One region of the Robertmurraya sp. DFI.2.37 genome, then DNA from elsewhere that is predicted to be linked to it. Evidence: riboswitches for the same ligand, from Rfam matches in the RefSeq annotation. Region 1 holds a riboswitch; the other holds the start of a gene.

The links. A riboswitch is a leader RNA that binds a small molecule or an ion and turns the genes downstream of it on or off. The one in region 1 is predicted to bind glycine.
Region 2: another riboswitch for glycine. It lies ahead of PZE06_RS07680 (ACT domain-containing protein); the one in region 1 lies ahead of gcvT (glycine cleavage system aminomethyltransferase GcvT).

Annotation. Positions count from the first base shown of each region.
Region 1 covers NZ_JARGEJ010000006.1:115,531-120,980, forward strand. Annotated here, with positions in the region: gene gcvPA (aminomethyl-transferring glycine dehydrogenase subunit GcvPA) at 1-568, opposite strand, end outside; gene gcvT (glycine cleavage system aminomethyltransferase GcvT) at 615-1,718, opposite strand; glycine riboswitch at 2,124-2,212, opposite strand; gene PZE06_RS05315 (DEAD/DEAH box helicase) at 2,698-4,395, shown strand; gene PZE06_RS05320 (YqhG family protein) at 4,364-5,164, shown strand.
Region 2 covers NZ_JARGEJ010000010.1:36,554-42,003, forward strand. Annotated here, with positions in the region: gene proV (glycine betaine/L-proline ABC transporter ATP-binding protein ProV) at 1-135, shown strand, start outside; gene PZE06_RS07660 (ABC transporter permease) at 136-969, shown strand; gene PZE06_RS07665 (glycine betaine ABC transporter substrate-binding protein) at 984-1,895, shown strand; gene PZE06_RS07670 (MBL fold metallo-hydrolase) at 1,986-2,837, shown strand; gene PZE06_RS07675 (PFL family protein) at 3,028-4,389, opposite strand; gene PZE06_RS07680 (ACT domain-containing protein) at 4,405-4,680, opposite strand; glycine riboswitch at 4,754-4,826, opposite strand; gene PZE06_RS07685 (TetR/AcrR family transcriptional regulator) at 4,945-5,450, opposite strand, start outside.

The sequences.
Region 1 (5,450 bases):
CCTTTTGCGGAACTTCAATGACTTCGATATATTGTCCCTTTGCGTACATCTTCACGACTTCTTTTGATTCTGGATGAACCGCACTGGAGACAAGCACTTTCTTTCTACGTGTTTGACCTGCACTAAGCATGGCCGCTTCGGCGAGAGCCGTTCCACCATCATACATAGAAGAGTTGGCAACATCCATTCCAGTCAGCTCGCAGATCATCGTCTGGAACTCAAAAATGGCTTGTAATTCACCTTGAGAAATTTCTGGTTGATACGGTGTATAGGCTGTATAAAACTCTGAACGTGATAATACGTGATCGACGATAACAGGCATATAATGATCATAAACACCTGCTCCTAGAAAACTAGAATGAGACTTTAAATCAGCATTTTTATTAGCTAATCGAGTCAATTCTTTCAATAGTGCAGATTCCGATTTTGCTGCTTTAATATTATAGTTCCCCTTAAATTGAACACTTTTCGGAATATCATTGAAAAGCTCCTGAATGGAAGAAACACCGATCGTATCAAGCATTTCTTTTTGGTCGGCTTCAGTCATCGGTAAGTAACGATGCTTCATTGCGGATTCCCCTTTCTTTTCCTGGCAAATTTAGTTGTCATTCCTTTTAAGAACGAGTTCGTTTATAAAATGGCGTTGGGATCACTTTCGCTTTTACTTTCTTGCCGCGAATTTCAACAGCCACTTCTGTATCAAGCGCACTAAATTTACTTTCAATAAGTGCTAAGCCAATATTTTTCTTTAATGTAGGAGATTGAGTACCAGTAGTCACATCGCCAATTTTTTGTTCATCCATATAAACTGGATAGCCATGGCGTGGAATTCCTCTTTCGATCATCTCAATACCAACTAATGTACGAGGAACTCCAGACTTCTTTTGCTTCTTTAACGCTTCTTTTCCAACGAAGTCAGCTTCTTTATTAAGCTTTACGGCAAATCCAATCCCAGCTTCTAACGGGGAAATTTGCGGTGAAAGCTCTTGACCATAAAGAGCTAAAGTCGCCTCGAAACGCAACGTATCTCTTGCCCCTAAGCCACATGGCAAAACTCCGTCATCCTGTCCGGCTGTTAAAATTTCATTCCAAATCAGAACGGCATCTTCACTTGCACAATAGATTTCAAAACCATCCTCACCAGTGTAGCCAGTTCTAGAGACAAGAGTTTTCTTTCCAGCTATCTCGACATCAAGCTGGAATTTAAAGAAACCAATCTTACTTAGGTCTTCCTTTGCCAGCTTTTGCAATACCTTCTCGGCTAATGGTCCCTGTAATGCTAACTGAGCCATGCTTTCAGAGACATTTTTGAGCGTAACCCCTTCATCGACATGCTTCTCTAGCCAATCATAATCTTTCGTGATATTTGCTGCATTTACCACGAGTAGATAATCATCTTCCCCTAGTTTGTAAACGAGTAAATCATCCACTGTGCCACCATTTTCATAGCACATAGCGGTATATTGAGCACCACCAGCACTCAACTTTGAAATATCATTTGTCATCATTTTTTGCAGATAAGAAAGACTGTTTGGACCTTTAACTTCAATTTCTCCCATATGTGAGACATCAAATAATCCTGCCTTAGTTCGAACAGCTTCATGTTCTTCTTTAATGCTGGAAAACTGTACAGGAAGGTCCCATCCGCCAAAATCAATTGTTTTTCCCCCATATTGTTTGTAAACCTCAAATAAAGGAGTACGCTTTAGCTCAGACATTACATGATCCCCTTTCTTATTTTTACTTGGTATTTATCAAAACCCGCCTAAAAAAGCGAAATTTCATCGAAAAGCAGAAGCGCCTTGCTCATTTTGCCGTACAAACTGGAAGAGCCTCGACTGAGATAAAGGAAACTTGAATCGTGAAGCGATTCATAGTTGACTTATCATAGGGAAAAGACTTGAAGCTTGCTAGGCGATCGGCGCTGGAGCTAGACCATTGTCAAAATCAAACGTTATATCTCTGTCCAAGAAAAAAAGGACAGAGCTCCCCCTTTTCATAAAAGTAAGGTCTCTGTCCTGGCACCTGAAAGTTTACTTACTTAAGTCTTCATGCTGTATGAACACCCCGTAAGCTTTCCCCTTTGGTGGCTTCATTTCCTGTCGAAGCACTCTCCAGAGTTGCGTCAAACAAGTGTACTTTTGCCTGAGAGATTCACAAATTCATGCTTGCTCCTTCGGCGCTACAACGTAGTCTCTCCCCTTGTTCTCATCCGCGTTTATAAAATTTTCCCAGTTGGTCATACTATAAAGTACGAATTAATACGAAAAAAATCGAGATAATTACAAATGAGGTTTCAAATAAAAAACGAACAATTCATCAATTTACACATGTGTTTATTCATAATAAAACGATTGTTTTTTTATAAAATTACATATTCGTTCGTCTATAGTCAACATGTGACAAAATTTCTAACTTTCAAATACATCCTACCATGTACATTATATCAGGGCAATATCTTTTTCTGAAAAGCTACGATATTATTGGGCAAATGATATAAGGCTCATTACGTATGAAACATAGGTTTCATATGCCTTTCAGTTATGCTAAATTCCATAAGAAAGCAGGTTTTTCCATGGAATCAAAGAGAAAATGGATTGAAAAGTCCTCACTGACATATGACAAAGCTTTCGAAAATATGAATTCATAATCATTTCATTTATTCGTACAAAACACGAATTAAAAGGAGCAAATACTATGACGGTAGAAATACAATTCGATACATCATGGGCAGATGGTTTCTTTCAAAAAATTAAAGATGACGGTCCTTGGGGAAATTGGGACTTATACAAACTGGCAATCGAAGTGGAAAAACACACGGTCATTGATGATTTTGAGGGCTTACAAGCACCAAAACATCTCCCTCAGCTAACACCACTACCACATCAGCTCGAAGTAGCAAAGCGAGTTGTGGAAGATATGAATGGGAAAGCGATATTAGCCGATGAAGTCGGATTAGGAAAAACGATCGAGGCAGGCCTAATCTTAAAAGAATATATGATTAGAGGGCTCGTAAAAAAAGCCTTAATCTTAGTCCCTGCATCCCTTGTCACACAATGGGCCAATGAACTAACGAGTAAATTTTATATTCCAGCAGTCGCCCAAAAGAAAAGCTACGTTTGGGAGCAATGTGATGTCGTCGTATCATCGATCGACACAGCCAAACGTAATCCTCATCGCGACATTATTTTCCAACAGGATTATGATTTAATTATTATCGATGAAGCTCATAAACTCAAAAATAATAAAACGAAAAACTATGAATTTGTCCAAAGTTTAAAAAAGAAATTTTGTCTCTTATTAACAGCCACTCCTATCCAAAATCGCATAAGTGAAATCTTTAATCTTGTCTCCTTATTAAAACCTGGACATTTAGGGAATGAGTCCGCTTTTTATGAAAAATATAAAAAAGATTCACGTTCATTAGATGATAATGAGCATTTAAAACAATTAGTCAATAAAGTGATGATTCGCAATCGCAGAGCAGACACCGGCATTGAATGGACTGGGCGGCATGTAGAAACGGTTCCTATCGAGTTTTCAAAGGAGGAACAGCAATTGTATGATGCTATTTCAGAGCTAAGGAGTGAGGATAATTGGATGGCGACGAGCGCCTTTTCAATCATGACGTTGCAAAGGGAAGCATGCAGCAGCCGTGAAGCCGTCTTCGTAACTTTGAAAAACATGCTCGCGAAACAAGAAACACCAAGTCCTGCATATGAGCAACAAATTCAAACACTTGCGGAAAAAGTGCAGGCGGTCCAAAAGAATTCTAAAGCTGAAAAGGCTCTCGAGCTGATTCGAAATATTGATGATAAAGTGATTATTTTTACTGAATATAGGGCAACGCAAATGTATCTTCAATGGTTCTTAAAACAAAATGGTATTACTTCCGTTCCATTTAGGGGTGGATTTAAACGTGGAAAAAAGGATTGGATGCGCGAATTGTTCCAAAAACACGCACAGGTATTAATCGCAACAGAAGCAGGTGGAGAAGGGATTAACCTTCAATTTTGTCATCATATCATCAACTTTGATTTACCATGGAATCCGATGCGGCTCGAACAAAGAATTGGCCGGGTTCATCGCCTTGGTCAAGAGAAGGATGTTCACATCTATAATTTTGCAACTAAAGGAACTGTGGAAGAACATGTATTAAAGCTTCTTCACGAAAAAATTTCTTTATTTGAAAAAGTCGTTGGGGAACTTGATGATATTCTCTCCAAGCTTGAGTTCGGCAACTTTGAGGATTACTTAATCGATATCTTCGGCCATTCTACCTCAGAAGGAGAGATGAAAATTAAGATGGATAATCTTGCTTCAATGATTCAATTTGCCGAAGAAATGAAGGGGAGTGAAACAAATGCAGCAGCAGGAAATTCAACGATTTCTTAAAAATTATTTTCAGGCCAACGGCTGTGAGATTATCGAAGAGGAAAATGGGTATATGACGGTACAATTAACGATTGAATTAGACAAGGAATTGATGAATCGACCGTTTTACTGGCATTACCTAGAAAAAACAGGCGGAGTACCCAATCCGATGAAACTAACCTTTATCACCAATCAAGAAGCAGCGCCAGAGCATATTAAAGGAGAAGTCATTCATTTTGGCTCCCCTCGTCTTCATCAAATCTTTCAATCAACGAAAAACTTAGCTGCTTACATTCGTTTATACGAAAATCATCGCTTTACATCAGGTCAGCAAGTTCCTTTAAAACCGTGGCTAGGTCTTAATGTTCGCATCTCCTATCAATGTGATCGAAAAAGGGATGTGTTTAAATCACTTGGTTTACAGCTTATCAATGGACAAATTGTGGAGAATTTCCATGATCGCCTTTTAAATTTGCAGCTTACGCCGAAAATTCCTGATTATTCATTTACCCTTTCACCGCTTATCATGCCGAAAAGCGGTGTTTCAAGAATTAAAAATCAATTAGTGAGAGAAATTGAACAAGAGGATGACAGTTGGGCTGTTGAAGCAAGGAAGCGTTGGCATAAAGATTTACAACTTCTGGAACATTTTTACGAGGAGATAGGAGATGATGAAAAAGGAGAAACTTACGGGAATGAAAAAAAGGCCCTCCAAGACCAATACGAGCCTAACGTAAAAATCTCTATCGTCAACGGTGGTCTCTTTTATTTAACCGATCGGGCTGTATAAAAAAGAAAACTGCTCACTTTCAATCAATGATCATGTCAAGCCCTTAAAACGGAAAAGGACACATTTACTGACAACATAGAAAAAGGATAGACGAACACTGCTATTCATCTATCCTTTTATGCAAGAAATGACATTTTTCGCATAATAAACGACCTGTAAAGTAATATGTCTACGCAAAAAGCGATTTGCGGATCTTTCCATTCACTCAATCATTTCGAGAGTACACATTCTGCGTTCTCGTCGTTTCACTTAAATTGTAGTAGTACATCTCATTCAAACAAAAAAA
Region 2 (5,450 bases), on a different contig from region 1:
CAGGTGGCTACCGCCTCATTGCCCGTTGCGGTAATTGATGAAGAAGAGCGTTTAAAAGGAATCATCGTTCGCGGTGCTATTTTGGCTGCACTTGCTGGAGACGATATTCAATTAAACGGAAATGAGGTGAAATAAGTGACCTTACCAAAAATACCACTCGGCGATTGGGTCGATACATTTGTTGATTTTTTACAAGTTCAATTAGAGCCCCTATTTGATTTAATAAGAGATGGAATCGGCGGTTTTGTTGAATTTATTGTTTGGATATTATCATCTGTTCCTGCTGCTATTCTTATTATCCTATTTACAGCACTTATGTTATGGGTCAGCAAGTGGACAAATGCTGTATTTACAGCAGTTGGACTTTTATTAATCTATAACTTGGGATACTGGGATGGGACCATCGACACTTTAGCGCTTGTGCTAACCTCAGTCGTTATTTCCATTATAATTGGGGTTCCAATCGGCATTTGGATTTCCCAAAATGATACAGCCCGAAATATTATTACACCAATACTAGATTTCATGCAGACGATGCCTGCGTTTGTATATTTAATTCCAGCCATTCTTTTCTTTGGCATTGGGATGGTTCCAGGAATTATTGCGTCGGTTATTTTTGCGATGCCTCCGACGATCCGCTTAACGAACTTAGGGATTCGTCAAGTGCCAGAGGATTTAATTGAGGCAGCAAATGCATTTGGTTCAACTACGAAACAAAAATTATTTAAAGTACAGCTTCCTTTAGCGACACCAACCATTATGGCAGGAGTCAACCAAAGTGTGATGCTGTCACTTTCAATGGTTGTCATTGCGTCCCTAGTTGGAGCACCAGGTTTAGGTGCCGATGTGTATCGAGCTGTTACACAAATCAAGGTAGGAATTGGTTTTGAAGCTGGTCTAGCGATCGTCATTTTAGCGATTGTATTAGACCGGATTTCTCAAAATATAGGAATGAAAAAACAAAAATAGGGGGAGACATTTTGATGTTTAAGAAAAAGTTTTTATTAGCAATTGCGCTCTTGTTCACAATGTTGCTTGCGGCTTGTGGTGGTAATGATGAAGGTAGTAACAGTGGAGATGGAGAGTCATCTGACGGCGGTAGCGAGGGAGTCGGCGAACAAGTAGATTATAAAATTATTGGAATTGAGCCTGGTGCAGGCATCATGCAAGCAACGCAAACAGCTTTAGATGAATATGAAAATTTAGCTGAATGGTCTCTTGTCGAGTCTTCTTCGGCTGCTATGGCTTCTGAGCTTCAAAAAGCTTATGATAAGCAAGAACCAATTATTGTTACTGGTTGGACACCACACTGGAAATTCGCGAAGTTTGATTTGAAATATTTAGAGGATCCAAAAGGTGTGTATGGTGAAGCTGAAGTAATTCAAACGTTAGTACGTGAAGGATTACAAGAGGAGCAACCAAGTGCGTATACGGTGTTAGACCAATTTTTCTGGACTCCTGATGATATGGCCGAGGTAATGGTAGAGATTCAGGAAGGCGCTGATCCTGCTGAAGCGGCGGCTGCTTGGGTAGAAGAAAATTCAGATAAAGTTGCTGAATGGACAAATGGGGCAGAAGAAGTCGATGGAGAGTCAATTAAGCTTGCTTATGTCGCTTGGGATTCTGAAATCGCAAGTACAAATGTTGTTGGGAATGTATTAGAAAGCATTGGATATGATGTCGATCTTCTTCAATTAGATGCAGGTCCAATGTTTGCGGCAGTTGCTGAAGGTGATGCAGACGGAATGGTAGCAGCATGGTTACCAGGAACGCATGCATCGTACATGGAAGAGTACGGAGATAAGCTAGTAGACTTAGGTCCAAACCTTGAAGGTGCAGCAATTGGTCTTGTCGTACCTACCTATGTTGAGGCAGATTCAATTGAAGATTTATAAGAATAAAAATGATGCTCAGAAATCTCTGGGCATCATTTTTAATTGGAGGGGGAAAATAATGCTAATTGAAACATACTAGGAGGTATTTTAGTGGACAAAGAAATGAATTACGGTAGTGATTACACATTTATTCCCGCTACTTCAATAGGAAGCGGAATTGGAATAGAGGTATTACCCGATTTGTATTCACATACAATTCAAATTGTAAACATCATTCTAGTCGGCACTGCTGGTGAGTTTGTTTTAGTAGATGCAGGAATGCCGGGAGCGTCGGAGGAGATCATTTCAATCATTGAGAAGCGCTTCGGAATGGGGAGCCGCCCAAAAGCAATACTATTAACCCATGGGCATTTTGATCATGTTGGAAGTATTATTGAACTAATTGAACATTGGAATGTTCCCGTCTATGGGCATGAACTAGAATTGCCATTTTTATCTGGAGAAAGGAGTTACCCTGAACCAGATCCAACGGTGGAAGGTGGAATGGTAGCGAAGATGTCGAAGTTTTTTCCAAATGAGCCCGTAAATTTAGGGAAGCATGTCCAAAAGCTACCTAATGATGGTACAGTGCCGTTTATGCCAGGCTTTAAATGGATACACACACCTGGACATACACCAGGGCACGTCTCCTTTTTTCGTGAATCGGATCGGGCATTAATTGTTGGTGATGCCTTTGTCACGGTGAAGCAGGAATATTTATATAAAGTCATGACGCAAGAGCAAGAAATTAGCGGACCACCACGATATTTTACGAATGACTGGAAAGCAGCGAAGGAATCAGTGACACGGTTGCATGGATTAAATCCAACTGTTGCGTTGACAGGGCATGGACTACCGATGTCTGGAGAACTTTTAACTGAAAGTCTAACGAAATTGGTGCAAGAATTTGAGCAAATAGCTCTTCCGGACTATGGAAAGTATGTTGATGGGGATCTACATTAGTTTTTATGTAAAATAAGCTGACCAAAAAGACGATATCGGCGAAAATTTGTAAATATCGGCGAAAAAATCTATATATCGGCGAAAATTTTCGTATATCGGCGAAAAAATCTATATATCGGCGAAAATTTTCGTATATCGGCGAAACGCATATACTCGTTAAAAATGAGGCGGATAAAATCCGCCTCATTCACTAATTAATTAACGACTGTAACGGAGCAGGAATGCGTCCGCCACGCTTGATCATTTTTTCAGAACTATAAGGGTTTACCCCCATGACAGGGGCTCGACCTAGTAAGCCACCAAATTCGACCATATCTCCTTCTTTCATGCCAGGAACAGGGATGATTCGAACCGCCGTGGTCTTTTTATTTATCATTCCGATTGCCGCCTCATCTGCAATAATCCCTGCCAATGTAGCCGGAGTAGCATCTCCCGTTAACGCAATCATATCGAGGCCCACAGAGCAGACACAAGTCATTGCTTCGAGCTTTGATAACGATAAGGCCTCATCTAGAATCCCGCGAATCATTCCGTTATCCTCACTAACGGGGATAAATGCGCCACTTAAGCCGCCAACATAGGAACTGGCCATCGCTCCCCCTTTTTTAACGGCGTCGTTCATTAATGCAAGGGCTGCGATCGTTCCGTGGGTACCAACTCGTTCTAAGCCAATCTCCTCCAAAATTTCCGCAACACTATCATTCATCGCATTGGTTGGGGCGAGGGAGAGATCCATAATTCCAAATGGAACGCCAAGCCTTTCGGCAACGACACGACCAATAAGTTCCCCTGCACGAGTTATTTTGAAGGCCGTTTTCTTAATGATATCACTTACTTCACCAAGGTCTGCATGAGGGTATCGTTTCAACGCACTTAATACAACACCTGGACCACTCACTCCCACATTCAAGACAACTTCGCCTTCCCCTGCACCATGAAAGGCGCCAGCCATAAAAGGATTGTCCTCAACAGGGTTACAAAACACAACGAGCTTTGCACAGGCAAGACCATTTTGCTCCTTGCTTTTTTCCGCTGCCTCTTTAATAATTTCTCCCATTTTACGAACAGCGTCCATATTGATGCCAGCGCGTGTCGTACCCACAGAAACGGAGGCGCATACTCTTTCAGTAACACTTAAGGCTTCTGGCAGGGCATCAAGCAATGTTTGTTCACCAACGGAAATGCCTTTATGAATGAGAGCTGAATACCCTCCAATAAAGTCAACACCAAGGGCAATTGCTGCTTTATCTAACGTTTTTGCAAGCTCAACAGCTTGTTCAACGGAAGCATGTCCAAGAATTTCAGCAATTGGCGTAATCGAAATCCGTTTATTGATAATCGGAATACCGAATTCTCGCTCTACCTTTTCTGCCGTGGCTTTTAAATCCTTTGCATAGTAGGTAATTTTCTCATAGACCTTTTTATTCATTTGCTCAAAATCAGAATCTGCGCAATCTCGTAAGCTGATGCCCATCGTTACTGTGCGGATATCAAGGTTTTCCATTTGCACCATTCTGATTGTTTCCATCATTTCATTAACAGCAAAGTTCATGTTCGTTCTCCTCTCTTACACTCGGTGCATGGCCTGAAAAATGTCCTCGAGTTGGACATTGATCGTTAATCCAAGAGCTTCTCCTAAATCGGCAAGCTTTTGTTGTAAAGCTTCCAAATCCTCATATTTTGTCACATCAATGATCATCATCATGGTGAAAAAGTCTTGTAAAATAGTTTGACTAATATCGAGAATATTAATTTTTTCTTCAGCTAGGATCGTCGTAACTTTTGCGATTATTCCTACCTGATCCTTTCCGATTACACTAACTATGGCTCTTTTTTGTTCCAATTAAATCACCTCAAAAAATAGTATTAAAAAAGGAGACTGGTTTCCCAATCTCCATAAGACGTAGAATAACAAATGTTACTCTTCTGTCCTTTTGCCTGAGATTGTGAATCCTTCGGCGCCGCAAGGGTCTCTCCAGAAGCTGCTCCTGTTATAGTGTTACCCATAACATTCATCGCTAAAGTGAATCATTTTGAAAAAACGATTCAATATGAAATTATTTTTAAAATATAACAATGTCTCGACAAGAAATCAATGAAAAAATTTTTATTTCTCATTTTTTACATATTCATTAATGAACTTTTCTAGCTTTTGCATACCCGCTGTCCTTTTTAATTGCGGTTCCTTTTTTAGCGTATCAAGGACACTATCAATTAAATAAAGGCGTGGCTCTTGTCTATTGATTAATTCTTCATAAATGAAGTCCAATAACTCGACCTGTTTCTTTGAACCAATATTTTGAGTAAATGGCTTTTTTAAGTTAAGAATAATGCGATGCAGTGCTTGTTGAAAAGCTTGGTTATTCTTTTTTCCGTTCGGGCTCCACGCATCTAGTAGTTCTGGTTCAAGGAGCTGTTCGCCAGATTGGGAGACCTCTTCAATAATTTTAGCAATTCTGTTGACGCTGTAGCGGACAACAAGATGGATCGCATGTGGAGACTTTACCGCAATCGAATAGTTTTTCAGCATATGGCTTAAAATGCCCATAAACATGCTGGCACAGTCTAATAAATAGGGTTTTTTATCTTCTCCAAAAATCGCTACAAATCGTT